Cupriavidus metallidurans CH34: one gene and its partner. The protein of the gene in region 1 interacts with the protein of each later gene in a pairwise test. Links are inferred from orthologs where the notes say so. Each region holds a gene or a part of one and is shown on either strand. Other genes may lie near its edges.

Region 1 (4,032 bases):
CTGCAGACGTTCTCGAGGGTGATCCTGCCCGCCATCCTGCCGGCGCTGCTGACGGGCTTCGCGCTGTCGTTCGCCCGTGCCACGGGCGAGTACGGATCGGTGGTGTTCATCTCCGGCAACATGCCGATGGTCTCCGAGATCGCGCCGCTGATGATCTACTCGAAGCTCGAACAGTACGACTACGCCGGTGCCACGGCCGTGGCCGTGGTGATGCTGGTGATCTCCTTCGTGCTGCTGTTGCTGATCAACCTGTTGCAAGCCTGGACGCGCCGTCACCAGAGCGGTGTCCGTGCCGCCGCGCTGCCCGATGGCAATCCGGAGGTGAACTGAGATGGCTGGTGCAATTTCCCGTCTGGGTGGCCCAGGTGCCCCAGGCGCCCCAAGTGCCCACGTACAGGCCGCGCAGTTCCCGCACGACGCCACTGGCGAATCACGCTGGGTGCGGTACGGGCTGATCACGGTCGCGGTGCTGTTCCTGGGGCTGTTCCTGTTCATCCCGCTGGCGTCAGTGTTCTATGAGGCGCTGCGCAAGGGTGTCGATACCTATCTGGCTGCATTGACCGAGCCGGATGCCGTGTCGGCCATCAAGCTGACGCTGACGGTCGCCGCGATCGCGGTGCCGCTCAATGTGGTGTTCGGCGTGGCCGCCGCGTGGGCCATCGCCAAGTTCGATTTCCGCGGCAAGAACCTGCTGATCACGCTGATCGACCTGCCGTTCTCGGTGTCGCCTGTGATCTCCGGCCTGATCTACGTGCTGATGTTCGGCGCGCAGGGTTGGTTCGGACCATGGCTGGAGGCGCACGACATCAAGATCATGTTCGCCGTGCCCGGGATCGTGCTGGCGACGATCTTCGTGACGTTCCCGTTCGTGGCGCGCGAGCTGATTCCGCTGATGCAGGCGCAGGGCAGCGAGGAGGAAGAGGCTGCCATCGTGCTGGGCGCTTCCGGCTGGCAGACGTTCTGGCACGTGACGCTGCCGAACATCCGCTGGGGCCTGCTATACGGCGTGATTCTCTGCAACGCGCGGGCGATGGGCGAGTTCGGCGCCGTGTCGGTGGTATCGGGTCATATCCGCGGCCTGACCAACACCATGCCGCTGCACGTCGAGATTCTCTACAACGAATACAACTTCGCGGCCGCGTTCGCGGTGGCGTCCCTGCTGACGCTGCTGGCGCTGGTCACGCTCGGTATCAAGACGCTGGTCGAAATCCGCGCCAGCCGGGAACAACTGGAAGGGCAGCCATCATGAGCATTCAGGTCAGGAACGTACACAAGCGCTTTGGCGATTTCGTAGCGCTCAACGACGTCTCGCTGGACTTCGCCGAAGGCGAACTCACCGCGCTGCTGGGGCCGTCGGGCTGCGGCAAGACCACGCTGCTGCGAATCATCGCGGGCCTGGAGCGCGCCGACGCGGGACAGGTGGTGCTGGCAGGGCAGGATGCCTCGACCCAGCACGTGCGCCAGCGCAATGTGGGTTTCGTGTTCCAGCATTACGCGCTGTTCAAGCACATGACCGTATTCGAGAACGTGGCTTTCGGCCTGCGCGTGAAGCCGCGCGGCGAGCGTCCGTCCGAGGCGAAGATCCGCGAGAAGGTGAAGTCGCTGCTCGAACTCGTGCAGCTCGACTGGCTTGCTGATCGCTTCCCCGCGCAGTTGTCGGGCGGTCAGCGCCAGCGCATCGCACTGGCTCGCGCATTGGCCGTGGAACCACGCGTGCTGCTGCTCGACGAGCCGTTCGGCGCACTGGACGCCAAGGTGCGCAAGGAACTGCGCCGCTGGCTGCGCCGGCTGCACGACGATCTGCACGTTACCAGCGTGTTCGTCACGCATGACCAGGAGGAGGCGCTTGAAGTGGCCGACCAGGTGGTGCTGATGAACCGTGGCAGCGTGGAGCAGTTCGGCACACCCGAGGCCGTGTACAACCACCCGGCCACGCCGTTTGTGTTCGGCTTCCTCGGCAACGTGAACCTGTTTCACGGCCGGCTGGAGGTGGGCGACAGCGGCGGCCTGCTGCACACCGGCGAGGCCGTGCTGCCCGTGGTCGGTAGCGGCCATGAGACCGAGGGCGATGCGGTGGCCTATGTCCGTCCGCATGATCTCGACCTTGAACGCTATGCGCCGGGCACCGACGGCATCGCGGTAACGCTGCGTCGCGCGCTGACGCTGGGCCCGGTGGCCCAGCTCGAACTCGAACGCGAAGACAACCAGGACGTGATCGAGGTGGCGCTGCCGCTCGAGCGCTTCCGCCATCATGGTTTCAAGGAGGGCGAACTGCTGGCGGTACGGCCGCGGCAGTTGCGTGTCTTCAATCAGGGCCGGACAACACAAGAACAGGGAGCGGCACGATGAATTTCCAGCAACTGCGATCGATTCGCGAGGCGGTGCGCCGCCAGTTCAACCTCACCGAAGTGGCCAACGCGCTTTACACGTCGCAGCCCGGTGTGTCCCGCCAGATTCGCGAGCTCGAGGAAGAGCTGGGTGTGGAGATCTTCGAACGCTATGGCAAGCGGCTGACCGGCCTGACCGAGCCCGGCCGGGAGATCGTCCGCATCGTCGAGCGCCTTCTGCTCGAAGCGGAGAACCTGCGCCAGGCGGGCGACGAGTTCGCCGGCCGCCATACGGGCCGGCTGACTGTCGCCACCACCCACACGCAGGCGCGCTACGCGCTGCCCAAGGTGGTGCAGAGCTTCCGGCGCGAGTATCCGCATGTGACGCTGGCGCTGCAGGAAGCGTCGCCGGCGCATATCGTCGAACTGCTGCTGACGGGGCAGGCCGATATCGGTATCGCCACCGAGGCCGTGGCCAGCGAAGCCGGTCTGACTTCGTTCGAGGCCTATAGCTGGCAGCACGTGATCGTGGTGTCGCCCGACCATCCGCTGACGCGGCTGCCCGAGCCGACGCTGGAGGACATCGCCAACTTCCCGCTCATTACCTACGACGCGGGCTTCACAGGCCGCCGCAAGATCGACGGTGCGTTCGCCGAGGCCGGCCTGCAGCCGGAGATCGTGCTGACCGCGATGGACGCTGACGTCATCAAGACCTATGCCGAGCTGGAACTGGGCGTGGGCATCATCGCGTCGATGGCGTATGACGCGCGCAAGGACGAAGGGCTGGTGCGGATCTCGGCCGACCATCTGTTCGAACCGAACGTCACCAGCGTGGCCGTGCGACGCGGCGCTTATCTGCGCGGCTACGCCCATGCGTTCATCAACATGTTCGCGCCGCACCTGTCGCGCGACACGGTCTCCACGGCCCTGGCCGAATCCGCGCATCGCCCGGCGCTGGCTGCTGCCTGAGTTGGCGGCCCCGGCAGGCGTCGGGGCCATCGCCACGTTTGGCGCTTTCCGCTCGCTTGTCGGGCTCCACTACCTTTCGCGCCATCTGTCGCCGGTTCGTCGCACGGCGCTTCCGTCCCGGGCCGGTCCGGCGTAAAGTGCCCCCATCGCGGCCCGGCGGTGTTTCCTTGCCCGGTCTTGCGCGATGCTGCAGTGCATCAGAGATTTGCACGCGGTACCTGTAGCGAGAGGAGGGAGAGAACATGCGCCTATCGTGCGCGGGCCCGTCGCGGCTCAATATTCTTTGGCGCGACCTGCTGTTCGTGCTCTGCATGAACACGGTGATCGCCGTCAGCCTCAACTACGGCTTCCGTACCGCCGGAACGCTGCTCCAGAATTTTGCCTACAGCCAGCTGATCGGTCTCTCGATCTGGGTGCTGATCGATATCCCCCGCGTCCTGATCTGGTGGAACGATCGTCCGCGTCGATGGCCGTTCATGTGCCTGGCCGTGGTGGCGGTGCCAATGGGCGTGGTGATGGGTAGCTGGGCGACACGCGAATTGCTGGGGCTGCCGGAGAAGTCCGCGGCGGAGACCGGCGACATGCTGCGCATGTGCCTGATCGTCGGGATGCTGGCGTCGGCGAGCATGATCTACTTCTACTGGTCGCGCGAGAAGCTGGCGTACCTGGAGCGGCAGGCCGCGCTCGACGCCTTGCAGCGCGAGGAAGCCGAAAAGCAACTCGTGCGCGCCCAGTT
Region 2 (3,837 bases), 1.7 Mb from region 1 along the record:
GCAGCGCGATGTTGTGAATCAGCTCATGCGCCGGCTGGCCTCGGTCAAGACGATCTGACGCGCCGGGTATCGGCGCGACTCAGGCCGACACAGGAAACATAGGGCGACAATGCAGCTCAAGCTCGACGGACTCGAGGCACATCTGAGGCAGGCGCAGGCCAAGGGCCTGGCGCCGCTTTACGTCGTTCACGGCGACGAGCACCTGCTGGTGCTGGAGGCGGTAGATCGCCTGCGCCGCGCTGCGCGAGAGGCCGGTTTCTCCGAACGCGACGTGCTGGTGGCCGAACGTGGCTTCCAGTGGGGGCAGGTCATCGAGGCCCAGCAGTCGATGTCGCTGTTCGGCGACCGCAAGATCGTCGAGTTGCGTATTCCATCGGGCAAGCCGGGCAAGGACGGCGGCGAGGCGTTGCGCGCCGTGGCCGCCCAGCCGTCGCCGGATGTGGTGATGCTGGTCACACTGCCGCGCCTGGATTTCGCCACGACGAAATCGGCCTGGTTCCAGGCATTGGAGTCGGCGGGGGTGTCGATCAAGGTCGATGCCGTGGACCGCACGCGGCTGCCCGCCTGGGTGGGCGAACGACTCGGCCTGCAGCAGCAGCGGGTGGAGCCGGGCGAGCCAGGGCGGCGCGCGCTGCAGTTCATCGCCGAAAAGGTCGAGGGCAACCTGCTGGCCGCGCATCAGGAAATCCAGAAGCTCGGCCTGCTTTATCCGCCCGGCGCGCTGACCTTCGACCAGGTTCAGGACGCGGTGCTGAACGTGGCCCGCTACGACGTGTTCAAACTGTCCGAAGCCATGCTCGGCGGCGACGTGCCGCGCCTGGTGCGTATGCTCGAAGGGCTGCGTGGCGAGGGCGAGGCTACGGTGCTGGTGCTGTGGGCGCTGACCGAGGAAATTCGCGTATTATCCAAGGTCCGGCAAGGCTTGGCGGGCGGCAAGCCGGCGGGCGTGCTGATGCGCGAACTGCGCGTCTGGGGCCCGCGCGAGCGGCTCGTACCACAGGCCGCGCAACGGCTGTCGATGCCGCAACTGGAAGCCGCGCTTGCCATGGCCGCGCGGCTGGACCGGCAGGTCAAGGGCCTGTCCGACCTGCCAGGCGCTGGCGGAGCGGCCGGTGCGTTACCAGCCGAGCCATGGGACGGCCTGATGCAGCTTGCGCTGATGATCGCCAGACCCGCATGAGGCCTCCGGGCCCCCGGGGTCCGGACAGGTGACCGGACCACCGAACCAGAACAATCGCCGGCAGCCGCGCCGGCGCATCGACATCGCGGCACTCATAGCAGACCGGGCACAGGCCCGGACACCATCATGACCGAGTTCGATCTCCACGCTTACATGACCCGCGTTGGCCAGCAGGCCCGCGCGGCATCGCGCGCCATGGCGCGCGCTTCCACGGCCGACAAGAACCGTGCGCTGCTGACGATTGCCGCGGCCATCCGCCGCGATGCGGACAAGCTCAAGGCCGTCAACGCCCGCGACGTCGAACGCGCCCGCACCAACGGCCAGGACGCCGCCTTCATTGATCGCCTGACACTGTCGGACAAGGCGATCGCCACGATGGCAGCCGGCCTCGAGCAGATAGCCGCGCTGGCGGACCCGATCGGCGAAATCTCGAACATGAAGTTCCGTCCCACCGGCATTCAGGTGGGCCAGATGCGCGTGCCGCTCGGCGTGATCGGCATCATCTATGAATCGCGTCCGAACGTGACCATCGATGCGGCGGCGCTGTGCCTGAAGTCGGGCAACTCTACGATTTTGCGTGGCGGCTCCGAGGCGATCGAATCGAATACCGCCCTGGCCGCGCTCGTGGCCGAGGGACTGGCCGCGGCGGGGCTGCCCTCCGAAGCCGTGCAGGTGATCGAAACCACGGATCGCGCCGCGGTTGGTCGCCTGATCACGATGACCGAGTATGTCGACGTGATCGTGCCGCGCGGCGGCAAGAGCCTGATCGCCCGCTTGATGGAAGAGGCGCGCGTGCCGATGATCAAGCACCTGGACGGCATCTGCCACGTCTATATCGATGACGACGCCGACCTGGAAAAGGCCGTGCGCGTGTGCGACAACGCCAAGACGCAGCGCTACGCACCGTGCAACACGATGGAAACGCTGCTCGTGTCGCGCGAGATAGCTGCGAAGGCGCTGCCGCCGCTGTGCCGTATCTACCAGGAAAAAGGTGTCGAGTTGCGCGTCTGCCCGGCAACGCGCGCCACGCTGGAAGCCGCCGGCTTCTCGGGCCTGGTCGACGCCACCGAGGAGGACTGGCGTCTCGAGTACCTGGCGCCGGTGCTGGCGATCCGCACGGTGGACGGACTGGACGCCGCCATCGCGCACATCAACACCTACGGGTCGGCGCATACCGATTCGATCATCACCGAGAACTACACCACCGGGATGCGTTTTCTGCGTGAAGTCGATTCGGCCAGCGTGATGATCAATGCCTCGACGCGCTTTGCCGACGGCTTCGAGTACGGCCTCGGCGCGGAGATCGGCATCTCCAACGACAAGCTCCACGCTCGCGGCCCGGTGGGCCTGGAGGGGCTGACCTCGCTCAAGTACGTCGTGTTCGGTCACGGCGAGATTCGTACGTAACCGGAGGCGGATCAGCACATGCTCTGGGTCAAGGCGTTCCATATCCTGTTCGTGACTTCGTGGTTCGCGGGGTTGTTCTACCTGCCGCGCATTTTCGTCAATCTGGCGATGGAGACCGATGCGGCCAGCGTGAAACGCCTGCTGCTGATGGCGCGCAAGCTGTTCCGCTTCATGACGATGCTGGCCGTTCCGGCTGTCGTATTCGGCCTCTGGCTGTTCCTGGGCTATGGCATCGGCCGTGGCGCGGGGCAGGGGTGGATGCATGCCAAGCTGGCGCTGGTGCTGGTGCTGATCGGCTACCACCACGGTTGCGGCGTGCTCCTGCGCAAATTCGAACGCGGCGCCAACACGCGCTCGCACACCTTCTACCGCTGGTTCAACGAACTGCCGGTGCTGGTATTGCTGGCGGTTGTCATCCTGGTTGTCGTAAAGCCGTTTTAAGCTGACGTTCCAATCCGTTCTACCGTGAGGTCGTGATGAGCAAGCAGGTCGAGTATTTTCTGGCGCCGCCTTCCCCGTTTGTCTATCTGGGGCACGCGCGCTTTGTCGAGATTGCCAACCGTCACAAGGCCCAGGTGCTGCTGAAGCCCTGCGATATCGGCAAGGTTTTCGCGGTGTCGGGCGGCCTGCCACTGGCGCAGCGCCCGCCACAGCGTCAGGCTTACCGGCTGGTCGAACTGGAACGCTGGAGCAAGTTCCTTGGCATCCCGCTCAACTTGCACCCAACGTTCTTCCCGGTTTCAGGTGATACCGCGGCACGCCTGATCATCGCCGCCCAACTGGCCAACGGCACGGCGCGCGCGCTGGAACTGACCGGCGCGATCTCGCGCGCGGTGTGGGCCGAGCAGCGCAATATCGCCGATGCCGCCACGCTTTCGCTAATCGCCGAGGAATGCGGTCTCGACGGCGCGAGCCTGCTCAAGGCCAGCGAGGGGCAGGCGGTGCAGGCCGCATATGCGCAGAACACCCAGGACGCTATCTCCGCCAACGTGTTCGGCGCGCCGTGGTTCGTTTATGACGGCCAGCCATACTGGGGCCAGGACCGACTCGATTTCCTCGACCGCGCGCTCGCAGCGGGCTGATCGGGGGACGGTCACCGATACCTTCCGTCCGCCATGGCGGACGTTTTTGTTTGCAGGATTTTCACGCCATGACCCAAGCTTTCTTTGTTCCTTGCCCGCGCGGCCTGGAACCCGCCCTTGCCGAGGAACTACGCGAAATCGCGCGGTATCCGGCCGTGGTGGCCGCCG

What was found. The genes of interacting proteins can lie anywhere in the genome.
Region 2: the proteins of RMET_RS06945 (region 1) and RMET_RS14890 interact in binary tests that used the Escherichia coli proteins (3 or more experiments, as listed by UniProt). The link is inferred for Cupriavidus metallidurans CH34 from one-to-one orthologs.

What each region holds. Positions count from the first base shown.
Region 1 is NC_007973.1:1,485,840-1,489,871, forward strand. Bases 304-3,297 are described here. They hold RMET_RS06945 (sulfate/molybdate ABC transporter ATP-binding protein), read left to right. Parts: upstream 304-1,245; coding sequence 1,246-2,349; downstream 2,350-3,297. Other genes in these bases: cysT (sulfate ABC transporter permease subunit CysT), read left to right, coding at 304-330; cysW (sulfate ABC transporter permease subunit CysW), read left to right, coding at 332-1,249; RMET_RS06950 (CysB family HTH-type transcriptional regulator), read left to right, coding at 2,346-3,296. In the rest of the region: more of cysT, read left to right, coding at 1-303; RMET_RS06955 (sensor histidine kinase), read left to right, coding at 3,539-4,032. UniProt on the Escherichia coli protein: Part of the ABC transporter complex CysAWTP involved in sulfate/thiosulfate import. Responsible for energy coupling to the transport system.
Region 2 is NC_007973.1:3,226,430-3,230,266, reverse strand. What follows is about bases 648-3,446. They hold RMET_RS14890 (glutamate-5-semialdehyde dehydrogenase), read left to right. Parts: upstream 648-1,306; coding sequence 1,307-2,587; downstream 2,588-3,446. Other genes in these bases: RMET_RS14880 (2-hydroxychromene-2-carboxylate isomerase), read left to right, coding at 3,064-3,446; RMET_RS14885 (CopD family protein), read left to right, coding at 2,606-3,028; holA (DNA polymerase III subunit delta), read left to right, coding at 648-1,180. Also shown: RMET_RS14900 (LPS-assembly lipoprotein LptE), read left to right, coding at 1-58; more of holA, read left to right, coding at 110-647; more of RMET_RS14880, read left to right, coding at 3,447-3,669; RMET_RS14875 (THUMP domain-containing class I SAM-dependent RNA methyltransferase), read left to right, coding at 3,738-3,837. UniProt on the Escherichia coli protein: Catalyzes the NADPH-dependent reduction of L-glutamate 5-phosphate into L-glutamate 5-semialdehyde and phosphate. The product spontaneously undergoes cyclization to form 1-pyrroline-5-carboxylate.